3 regions of the Exiguobacterium sp. s6 genome follow, and region 2 is predicted to be linked to each of the others. Evidence: riboswitches for the same ligand, from Rfam matches in the RefSeq annotation. Region 2 holds a riboswitch; each other region holds the start of a gene.
The links. Region 2 has a riboswitch for S-adenosylmethionine ahead of metK (methionine adenosyltransferase). Riboswitches for the same ligand answer to the same signal wherever they lie in the genome.
Positions count from the first base shown of each region.

Region 1 (3,101 bases), 420 kb from region 2:
TCGAGATGACGAGCGCGATGCCGGTCATCGTGAGCGTCTGAATCGTCCCCGTCCAAATCAAGTCACCCCAATTTTCCCAAAACTGAAGCATGGTTCGTCACCTCCTTCACTTTCACACCGCTCGCCTCTAAGAAGCGGACGGCTTGGTCGGTCTGTCCCTCATCGCCGTCCAAATGGACGAGTAGATTACCGACGAGACCGCCTTTTAGCTTTTTGATGCCGCCCCCGATGATGTTCGGCAGCAAGCCGAACCGTTTCGTCAACTGGGCGAGCACAGCCTGTTCACTCTGATGACCGATGAACGACAAGTTGACGAGCATCCCGTGCGTGCTCAACTCATCGACGACCTCTTTCGGGACATCGAGGTTCGTCTTCAAGAACTTGCGTGTCGTCGCATGCTGCGGGTCCGAGAACACGTCGAGCACGTCCCCTTCCTCGATGATCCGGCCGGCCTCGATGACCGCGACCCGGTCACAGATGCGCTCGATGACTTCCATCTCGTGCGTGATCAAAAAGATCGTCAGTCCGAGCTCGCGGTTGATGTCGAGCAAGAGGTCGAGAATCGACTCGGTCGTCTCCGGGTCGAGCGCGCTCGTCGCCTCGTCGCTGAGCAGGATATCCGGCTCGTGCGCGAGGGCCCGGGCGATGGCGACACGTTGCTTCTGTCCGCCCGAGAGTTGCTCGGGATAATGTTTTCGATGGTCCGTCAAGCCGACGATGTCGAGGTATTTGTCGACGCGAGCGCGGATCGTTGCCTTGTCGAGACCCTCAAGCCGGAGCGGGATGGCGACGTTATCTTCGACGGTCGCCGTCTTGAGCAGGTTGTAGTGTTGGAAGATCATTCCGATTCGATGGCGGAGTTTTGAGAGCCCACGTTTGTCGAGCTTCGTGATGTCCTGTCCTTCGATCTCGACCTGGCCCGAGGTCGGGCGTTCGAGCAGGTTGATCATGCGGATGAGCGTGCTCTTGCCGGCCCCGCTTCGACCGATGATGCCGAAGATCTCGCCTTTCTCGATCGTGAGCGAGACGTCGTCGAGTGCGGTGACAGCACCTTTGTTCACCGTGAACGTCTTCGTGATTCCTTTAAGTGCGATCATAGGCCCTCCTTAAAACGCCGGGACGATTGAGCCGTTGAACGTCTCTTCGATGAACGTCCGGACCTCGTCCGAGTGATAGTACGACTTGAGCGTCGCGACGACTTCGTCATCCTTGTTATCGGTGCGGACGACGACGTAGTTCGGATACGGGTTGTCGACCGTGTCTTCGTGGAACAAGGCGTCCTCATTGATCGACAGGCCGGCACCCATCGCGAAGTTCGTGTTGATGGCCGCGAGTGCGACTTCCGGGAGCTGGGTCGGGAGCTGAGACGCCTCGAGCTCGATGAATTCGAGGTTGAGCGGGTTTTCAGCGATGTCGCGTTTCGTCGCCTTGTCCGTCAAGCCTTCCTTCAGCGTGATGAGGCCCGCTGTCTCATAGAGACGGAGTGCGCGCAGCTCGTTCGCCGGGTCGTTCGGGACGGCGACCTTGTCGCCTTCTTTCAAGTCCTCAATGTCGGTCAACTTTTCCGAGTAAAGACCCATTGGGAACGCGACGGTCTTGAACACATCGTCGATCTTATAGCCTTTGTCGGACTTTTGCAGTTCAAGGAATGAGAGCGTCTGATAACTGTTCACGTCGAGACTGCCCTCGGCGAGCGCCGTGTTCGGGGTGTTATAGTCGTTGAACACTTTGATGTCGAGCTCGAGGCCGTCCTCGGCCGCGAGTTCTTTCACTTTTTCGGCGATTTGTTGGTGTGGACCGCCCGTGACGCCGATCGTGAGCGACTCCGTGCTGAGCGATTCGCTCGCGTCCGATTGACCGCACGCCGAGAGTGCGATGGCGGCGAGTAGTGAAGTTCCTGCGAGTGCTGTTTTCTGTTTGATGTTCATCTGTTTTTCCTCCTCCAAAATGAAAGCCCGCTACTCATGAAGAGTGGCGGGCACGACAAGACAAAGTCGGACACGCTCATCTCCCAGACGTTCCGTCTGTTGGAATTAGCACCATGATCATAATGATCTGGTTGCCGGGTTTCATAGGGCCAGTCCCTCCACCACTCTTGATAAGCAATCGGTCTATTTAATTGTTATCATCTTACTTTCAATTCTTTTATTTGTAAATAGAAAATTGCAAATTTTCAAATATTATTTTCAGAAAGTCTTTATCGAGCGGCTTTGGCAACTGTTGCAGCTCGGTCTCCGTCATGACGGAGTCGACCAATACCGGGATGTCGCTCGACCCGACCCCGAGCGTCTCGAGCGTCGTCGGGGCACCGAACTCGCTTAGCCAAGCCTCCAAATACGGGGTATCGGCCGAGCGCCGCAACCGCTCTTGGACGATCAGGCCGAAGCCGACCTTGTCCCCGTGTAAGAAACGGTGCGTCGACTCGAAGCGACTGAGAGCGTTATGGACCGCATGGCCCACGGCGACCCGTGTCCCGGCGTCACCAAATCCTCCGACGGCACCTCCGATGGCGAGCACGTGATCGACAGCGAAGCGGACGTCGTCACTATACGACTCAAAAGCGTGCTCGCTCAAATCAAGTTCGACGAGACGCCCGCACTGCTGGGCCAAGACGAGCCCGGTGTTGACGCCCGCGTCGACCGAGCTGTCACCGCTCAAGTAACGGGCCTCGTAAAACTTCGCGACCGTGTCGATGACACCGGCTCGGAAGTATTCATATGGAGAGCGCGAGATGACCCGCGAGTCAACGATGACCCGTTCGATGACGACGCGGAACATGTCGTAGCGGTCGTAGCTCCCGTCCTCCCGATAGACGACGCTGAGAGGCGTGAACGCCGCACAGTTCGAGGCGAGTGTCGGGACGATGATGAGCGGCACGTTCTGTTGATAGGCGACGAGTTTGGCCGTGTCGACGAGCTTCCCGCCCCCGATGGCGATGAGGACATCGACGTCTTCAAAAATCAGCCGTTCGACTTCCTTGTCCGTACACTCCCCACGGAACGTCGTGGCCGGATAGTCCGTGATGGATGGATGAACGGCCCGCACGACTTCGTACCCGTTCTGACCGCGCAGGACGTGGGCACGTCGGCCGTCGACTAAGT
Region 1 is NZ_JACSLN010000001.1:1,253,652-1,256,752, reverse strand. It holds gene KNP75_RS06495 (methionine ABC transporter permease) at 1-91, opposite strand, end outside; gene KNP75_RS06490 (methionine ABC transporter ATP-binding protein) at 63-1,097, opposite strand; gene KNP75_RS06485 (MetQ/NlpA family ABC transporter substrate-binding protein) at 1,107-1,928, opposite strand; SAM riboswitch class I at 2,002-2,105, opposite strand; gene KNP75_RS06480 (iron-containing alcohol dehydrogenase family protein) at 2,146-3,101, opposite strand, start outside.
Region 1: linked by a shared signal. The riboswitch ahead of KNP75_RS06485 (MetQ/NlpA family ABC transporter substrate-binding protein) and the one ahead of metK (methionine adenosyltransferase) in region 2 are both predicted to bind S-adenosylmethionine.

Region 2 (3,101 bases):
GACAAGTTGATCGTCTTCGCGTAGCAACCGCCTTCAATGTTGAAGACGCCATCAGGAGACCAACCATGCTCGTCGTCCCCGATTAAATGACGTTCTGTGTCGGCCGATAGCGTCGTCTTTCCGGTACCCGATAGCCCGAAGAAGAGAGCCGTCTCGCCGGCGTCCGATACGTTCGCCGAGCAATGCATCGACAAGACGTGCTGTTCTGGTAACAGGAAGTTCATGACTGAGAAAATCGATTTTTTAATTTCGCCGCCGTATTCTGTTCCCCCGATCAGAATGGTCCGTTTGGCGAATGAGACGAGAATGAACGTTTCGGAGTTCGTCCCGTCGACTTCCGGATCGGCCTTATAGCTCGGTGCATAGATGACCGTGAACGGATCAAAGGCACCTTGTGTCGGCCATTCGCGCAAGAACAACTGTTTCGCGAACAAGTTGTGCCACGCGTATTCTGTGATGGCCCGCACTGGAAGCGTATAATGCTCGTCAGCCCCGGCAGACGCCTCGAGATAATAGAGCTTGTCTTTCGTCTCGAGATGCGTGAGCACTTTATCGAGCAGTGCCGTGAACTTCTCTTCTGCGATCGGTTGGTTGACCGGACCCCAGTCTACTAAATGATTGCTGACTTCATCTTGCACGACGAATTTGTCTTTCGGTGACCGTCCTGTGAATTTACCTGTACTGACCGATAAAGCCCCGTCTTTCGTCAGTACGCCTTCCCCGTTGCGAATGGCTTCTTCCACCAATTCTGGAACCGTTAAGTTCCGCATCATGTCGGCACCTTTAATTAATTCTTCGATTTTCAGGAGCGTTGTCGCCATCCTGAATCCCACCTTTCCCCTAAATAGATGTGGATGAAATCCGCATACTTCCGCGTTTAATTAGTATGACGTTTTTATTATATGTGACATACTAATCAAAAACAAGCCTTTTTTACCCTTTAAAGTAAGCGCTTTCTTACACTGTCATTCTAACATATTCTGTACCAGGTCATAGTACAAAATCGAAAACCGACAAAAAAATGTTTGATATTTCACAAACATAACTATTGCGAGTTCGTGAAAAGTTTTACGAATTCAGTCGATACGCTTGACAGAACGGGGTGTCATTTATATGATGGTCTTCGTAACGGATACTCTTATTCTGAGCGGTGGAGGGAACAAGGCCCTACGAAGCCCAGCAACCGTCCGATTTGTCATTGTTATTCGGAAAAGGTGCTATCCTGAAGCGAAGCGCAAGCTTCGAACGATAAGAGGGTAAGGAAGAACGATTCAACCTTTCCCATTGAACATGGCGAAAGGTTTTTTTCATTACCGTCCCAAAGCAACGCGTAAGGGGAACGAGTACCGTCCACACATCACCCTTATTATAGGAGGTTTTTCGAAATGGCAAACTTGAACCGTCGACTTTTCACTTCGGAGTCCGTCACGGAAGGACATCCGGATAAAATTTGTGACCAAATCTCAGATGCGATTTTGGATGCGATTTTAGCTGAAGATCCAAACGCCCGCGTTGCGGCTGAGACATCTGTCACGACAGGTCTTGTGCTCGTAGCAGGTGAGATCACAACATCAACTTACGTGGATATCCCGAAAGTGGTTCGTGAAACAGTTCGTGAGATCGGCTACACACGTGCAAAATATGGTTTTGATGCAGAGACTTGTGCTGTCCTCACATCGATTGATGAGCAATCGGTAGACATCGCCCAAGGCGTCGACCAAGCGCTTGAAGCTCGTGAAGGACAAATGACTGAAGAAGAAATCGATGCGATCGGCGCTGGTGACCAAGGTCTCATGTTCGGTTACGCAACAAAAGAGACACCAGAACTCATGCCGCTCCCGATTTCACTCGCACACAAATTGTCACGTCGTTTGGCAGAAGTTCGTAAGAACGGCACGCTCGCTTACCTTCGTCCTGATGGTAAGACACAAGTGACGGTCGAATACGACGAAGCGAACAACCCAGTTCGCATCGACACAATCGTCATCTCGACGCAACATGCCGAAGACATCACACTCGAACAAATCCAAGCTGATTTGAAAGAGCACGTCATCGACGCGGTCATCCCGTCTGAACTTATCGACGCGGATACAAAATACTTCATCAACCCGACTGGCCGTTTCGTCATCGGTGGACCACAAGGGGATGCAGGCCTTACAGGACGTAAAATCATCGTCGATACGTACGGTGGTTACGCTCGCCACGGCGGCGGCGCGTTCTCAGGTAAAGATCCAACCAAAGTTGACCGTTCAGCGGCGTACGCGGCTCGTTACGTAGCGAAAAACCTCGTTGCAGCGGGACTTGCTGACAAAGCAGAAGTTCAACTTGCTTACGCGATCGGCGTTGCCCACCCGGTATCGATCGCAGTCGACACGTTCGGCACAGGCAAATTGAGCGAGACTGAGCTCGTCGAACTCGTTCGCGAGAACTTCGACCTCCGTCCGGCCGGCATCATCAAGATGCTCGACCTTCGCCGTCCAATCTACAAGCAGACAGCAGCTTACGGCCACTTCGGTCGTACAGACGTTGAACTCCCATGGGAGCAAACGGATAAAGCGGCAGTGCTTGAAGAAGGCGCGAAACGCTTCGCATAAGACAGTAAAAACGACCTTTCTCAGCGAAAGGTCGTTTTTTTGTTAGGCTTGTGTTTTGTTGTCATTCGATGATTCGTTATTGCTTGATGACGTGTCGGATGAAGTTTCTTGCCCGAGCGCCGTATCTTTCGCATCGACGACTTTCTCGCCGATCGATTGAAGATCTGACTTCGCTTCTTGCGCCGTGCCGACGACTTTGTTCACGTCTTCTTTGACCGTGTCGACTTCACCAGCGACTTTCTCGTATACGTTTTGAACGTCAGTGGCAACTTCTTGGATGATTCCAGAAGCCGATTTCACTTGGTCAATGACTTGTGAGGCCTTTCCGGCTGGGTCTTGTTTGACCGTATCGACGAGACCGCCGACCGACGATTTCGCGCTCGAGAACGATTGTTTCGTGTTCTCACGGTTCGACGTGCTAAGTAAGGCGAGCAGACCGCCGACGAGGGCGCCGAGGAGCATCCCGGTCACGACGGTGATTTTAGGGCCACCTGCATTTGCTTGGTC
Region 2 is NZ_JACSLN010000001.1:829,518-832,618, forward strand. It holds gene pckA (phosphoenolpyruvate carboxykinase (ATP)) at 1-821, opposite strand, end outside; SAM riboswitch class I at 1,136-1,255, shown strand; gene metK (methionine adenosyltransferase) at 1,386-2,594, shown strand; gene KNP75_RS04310 (hypothetical protein) at 2,637-3,101, opposite strand, start outside.

Region 3 (3,101 bases), on a different contig from region 2:
TCGGCTTCTATTCTCAAGACTCGTTCCTGCCGCTCGCCGGTTTGATTCTGGCCATCATCTTGAACACGGTCGTGCAAAAGTATCAAGTCGGTTGGTGGTTCCGCGTCGACATCCCGGTCCGCGATTTTCTGAGCATCGCGTTTTATACGTATATCGTCAGTCTCGTCTTCATTTTGGCGGCCTCGTTGTTCCGGGAGACGAATTTACTCGTCGTCAGCAGCATCGCTGCCGCGTTGACGTTCTTCATCAAGCGGCTCATCATCCAAAAAGGCCGGCAAGACGCCTTTAAATCGTTGATTGAACAGTATGATGAGGCAAAAGAAGCCGTGTCGTTATCGCAGAGCGAGGCGCAAGCCATCGAAGTGTTTCTCAGTCAATGTGAGCGGCTCAATCACTATGACGAAGGGTTCGTCGAGTTTAAACTGTTCGACCGTACCCTGTACTTTGATTTGAAGACGCGTCAGCCGATTGACCGTCACATCGTGTTCGATTTGCTCGATCACGCTTATCCGAACGAAGCCTCGGTCGAATATGAGATGCGCTTCGAATGGGACGCACCACTGTCGAACGAATTTGACGACGACTATCATAGTTTCATCTCGGTTCGGTCCGAGGAGATCGAAGGGATTCGCACGTGGCTCGTCATGACGGGTGAACACGTCTATGGGTATCCCTCGACCATCCAACGTGAAATCGTCAAACTTCTCAAGTCGTTCAACCGGACGATCAGTCGTTGCCATGAGCGCGACCGTCTTTACACAGAAAGTCGGACCGACAGCTTGACGCTGCTCGCGAATGCACGCGCGTTTTACGAATACGGGATTCAACAAATCTCGGACGGTTCGATGTATCCGATTTCGGTCGCGATGCTCGACATCGACTTTTTCAAAAAAATCAACGATGTGCACGGACATCAAGTCGGGGACAGTGTGCTCCAAGAGTTTGGACGGCGGATTCGCCAGGCACTCCGCACCGAAGATTTTGCCGCCCGTTACGGCGGTGAAGAGTTCATCTTGCTATTGAACCGTTGCGATGTCGAACAGGCAATCGAGATTGCCGAACGGATCCGGCAACAAATCGAGAACAAACCGTTCCACGTCGACGGGATCGATATCCCCGTCACCGCTTCGATCGGTGTCGACACGATTCAGGCATTCGGTGACAAACGCCTCGACGATACGATCCGTAACGCTGACCGGGCCCTCTACGTCGGCGGGAAGTACGCCGGACGCAACCGCGTCGCCCATTACAATTTCTTAACGACCTGACTCACCCCCACGTTCACCGCGTGGGGGTTTGCTATTGACAAGCGGATTTGAAACAGGTACGTTAGGGAACGTGTCTTATAACTAAATATCACAACTTTTTTATCGAGAGAGACTGAGGGACTGGCCCAGTGACGTCTCGGCAGCGGGTAACCTGTGCCAAATCCAGCGAGCAGTCTGCTCGAAAGATGAAAAAAGTGTTTTCTTGTAGAGAGCCTTTTTTCAGAAGGCTCTCTTTTTATTTTATGAATGAGGTGAATCGATTGGAACAACCGACAGCTAACAAATGGGCACTATTGCCTTTGCTCGTCTTCCTCGTCTTCTTTATCGGGGCAGGCATCTACTATAACGACTTTTATAAATTCCCGGTCCTGATCGCGGCGTTGATCGCGGTCATCGTCGCGGCGATGATGACGAAAGGCAGCGTCACTCAGACGGTCGAGCGTGTCGCCCAAGGCGCGGGGAACCCCGGCATTTTAATCATGGTCTTCATCTTCTTGCTCGCCGGAGCGTTCTCGAGTGTCGCCGAAGCAATCGGCGCAATCGACGCGACCGTCAATGCGGCGCTGACATTTTTACCGTCCTCGCTTCTACTGAGCGGTTTATTCGTCATCGCGGCTTTCATCTCGATGGCGATGGGAACGTCGACGGGAACGATTGCCGCCCTCGCCCCGATCGCGCTCGGTATCCACGAAGAAAGTGGCGTCAATATCGCCATCGCAGCGGCTGCCGTCGTCGGTGGTGCCATGTTCGGGGACAACTTGTCGTTCATCTCGGACACGACAATCGCTGCCGTCCGGACCCAGCGTACCAATATGCGTGACAAATTCCGAACCAACTTTTGGATTGTCCTCCCGGCCGCCATCATCACAATCGTCCTCTTATCGGTGTTATCGAGTGGAGAATCGACTGTCGATGCAGCCGCGTTCGAATGGTATAAACTCATTCCATACCTCGCCGTCATCGCTCTCGCCTTGACCGGGTTGAACGTCATTCTCGTCTTGCTTGGCGGGATCGCCTTGACCGGCATCATCGGTTTGATCGATGGGAGTTTGGCTGTCACTTCATACGTCACGGCTATGGCAGACGGGATGATGGGTATGGCCGAGATTTCGCTCTTGACGCTCCTCATGGGCGGACTCGTCGGACTCATCTCGCATAACGGCGGGCTCACTTACTTGCGTGACGCGCTCACGTCGCGGATTCAAAAACGTGCCGGTGCCGAATGGAGCATCGCCGGGCTCGTCAGTGCGACCAACGTCGCGACGGCGAACAACACGATTTCGATTCTCGTGGCCGGTCCGCTCGCCGCCAATATCGCCGATACGTATGACATCGAGCGAAAGAAATCAGCGAGTGTGCTCGACATCTTCTCGTGTGGCGTCCAAGGCCTGTTGCCTTACGGGGCACAGTTGCTCATCGCCGCCGAATTGACGAATACGGCGTCACCAGCGCTCGTCCCGTATATGTTCTATCCATTCCTGCTCTTCATTTGCGGAGGGCTGGCCATCGTCTTTAACTTCCCGCGTTTCAAAAAGCGCGCCTAACCAAAACGACCCTTTGAAGCACTAGCTTCGAAGGGTCGTTTGACGTTTCGTTTCACGTTCACGTTGAAGTTGTTCGTTGCGTTTTTTGAAGGCGCGCCGCTTGAGCAATTCCTCGAGGCCACGGCTGATCGCCCAAAGGACAAACAATAACAGTCCAAGCATCGATAAGCGGAACGGACTTTGAATAAACTCTTCCCACTGGTCACCAATGACCGAAAAAATCAAGACGACAAGCAGTTTCCCGAACCCCGCCGCCATGATGAATGTCCGAAGCGGCATTTGAATGAGG
Region 3 is NZ_JACSLN010000002.1:286,886-289,986, reverse strand. It holds gene KNP75_RS12460 (GGDEF domain-containing protein) at 1-1,268, shown strand, start outside; SAM riboswitch class I at 1,365-1,460, shown strand; gene KNP75_RS12455 (Na+/H+ antiporter NhaC family protein) at 1,511-2,812, shown strand; gene KNP75_RS12450 (TVP38/TMEM64 family protein) at 2,834-3,101, opposite strand, start outside.
Region 3: linked by a shared signal. The riboswitch ahead of KNP75_RS12455 (Na+/H+ antiporter NhaC family protein) and the one ahead of metK (methionine adenosyltransferase) in region 2 are both predicted to bind S-adenosylmethionine.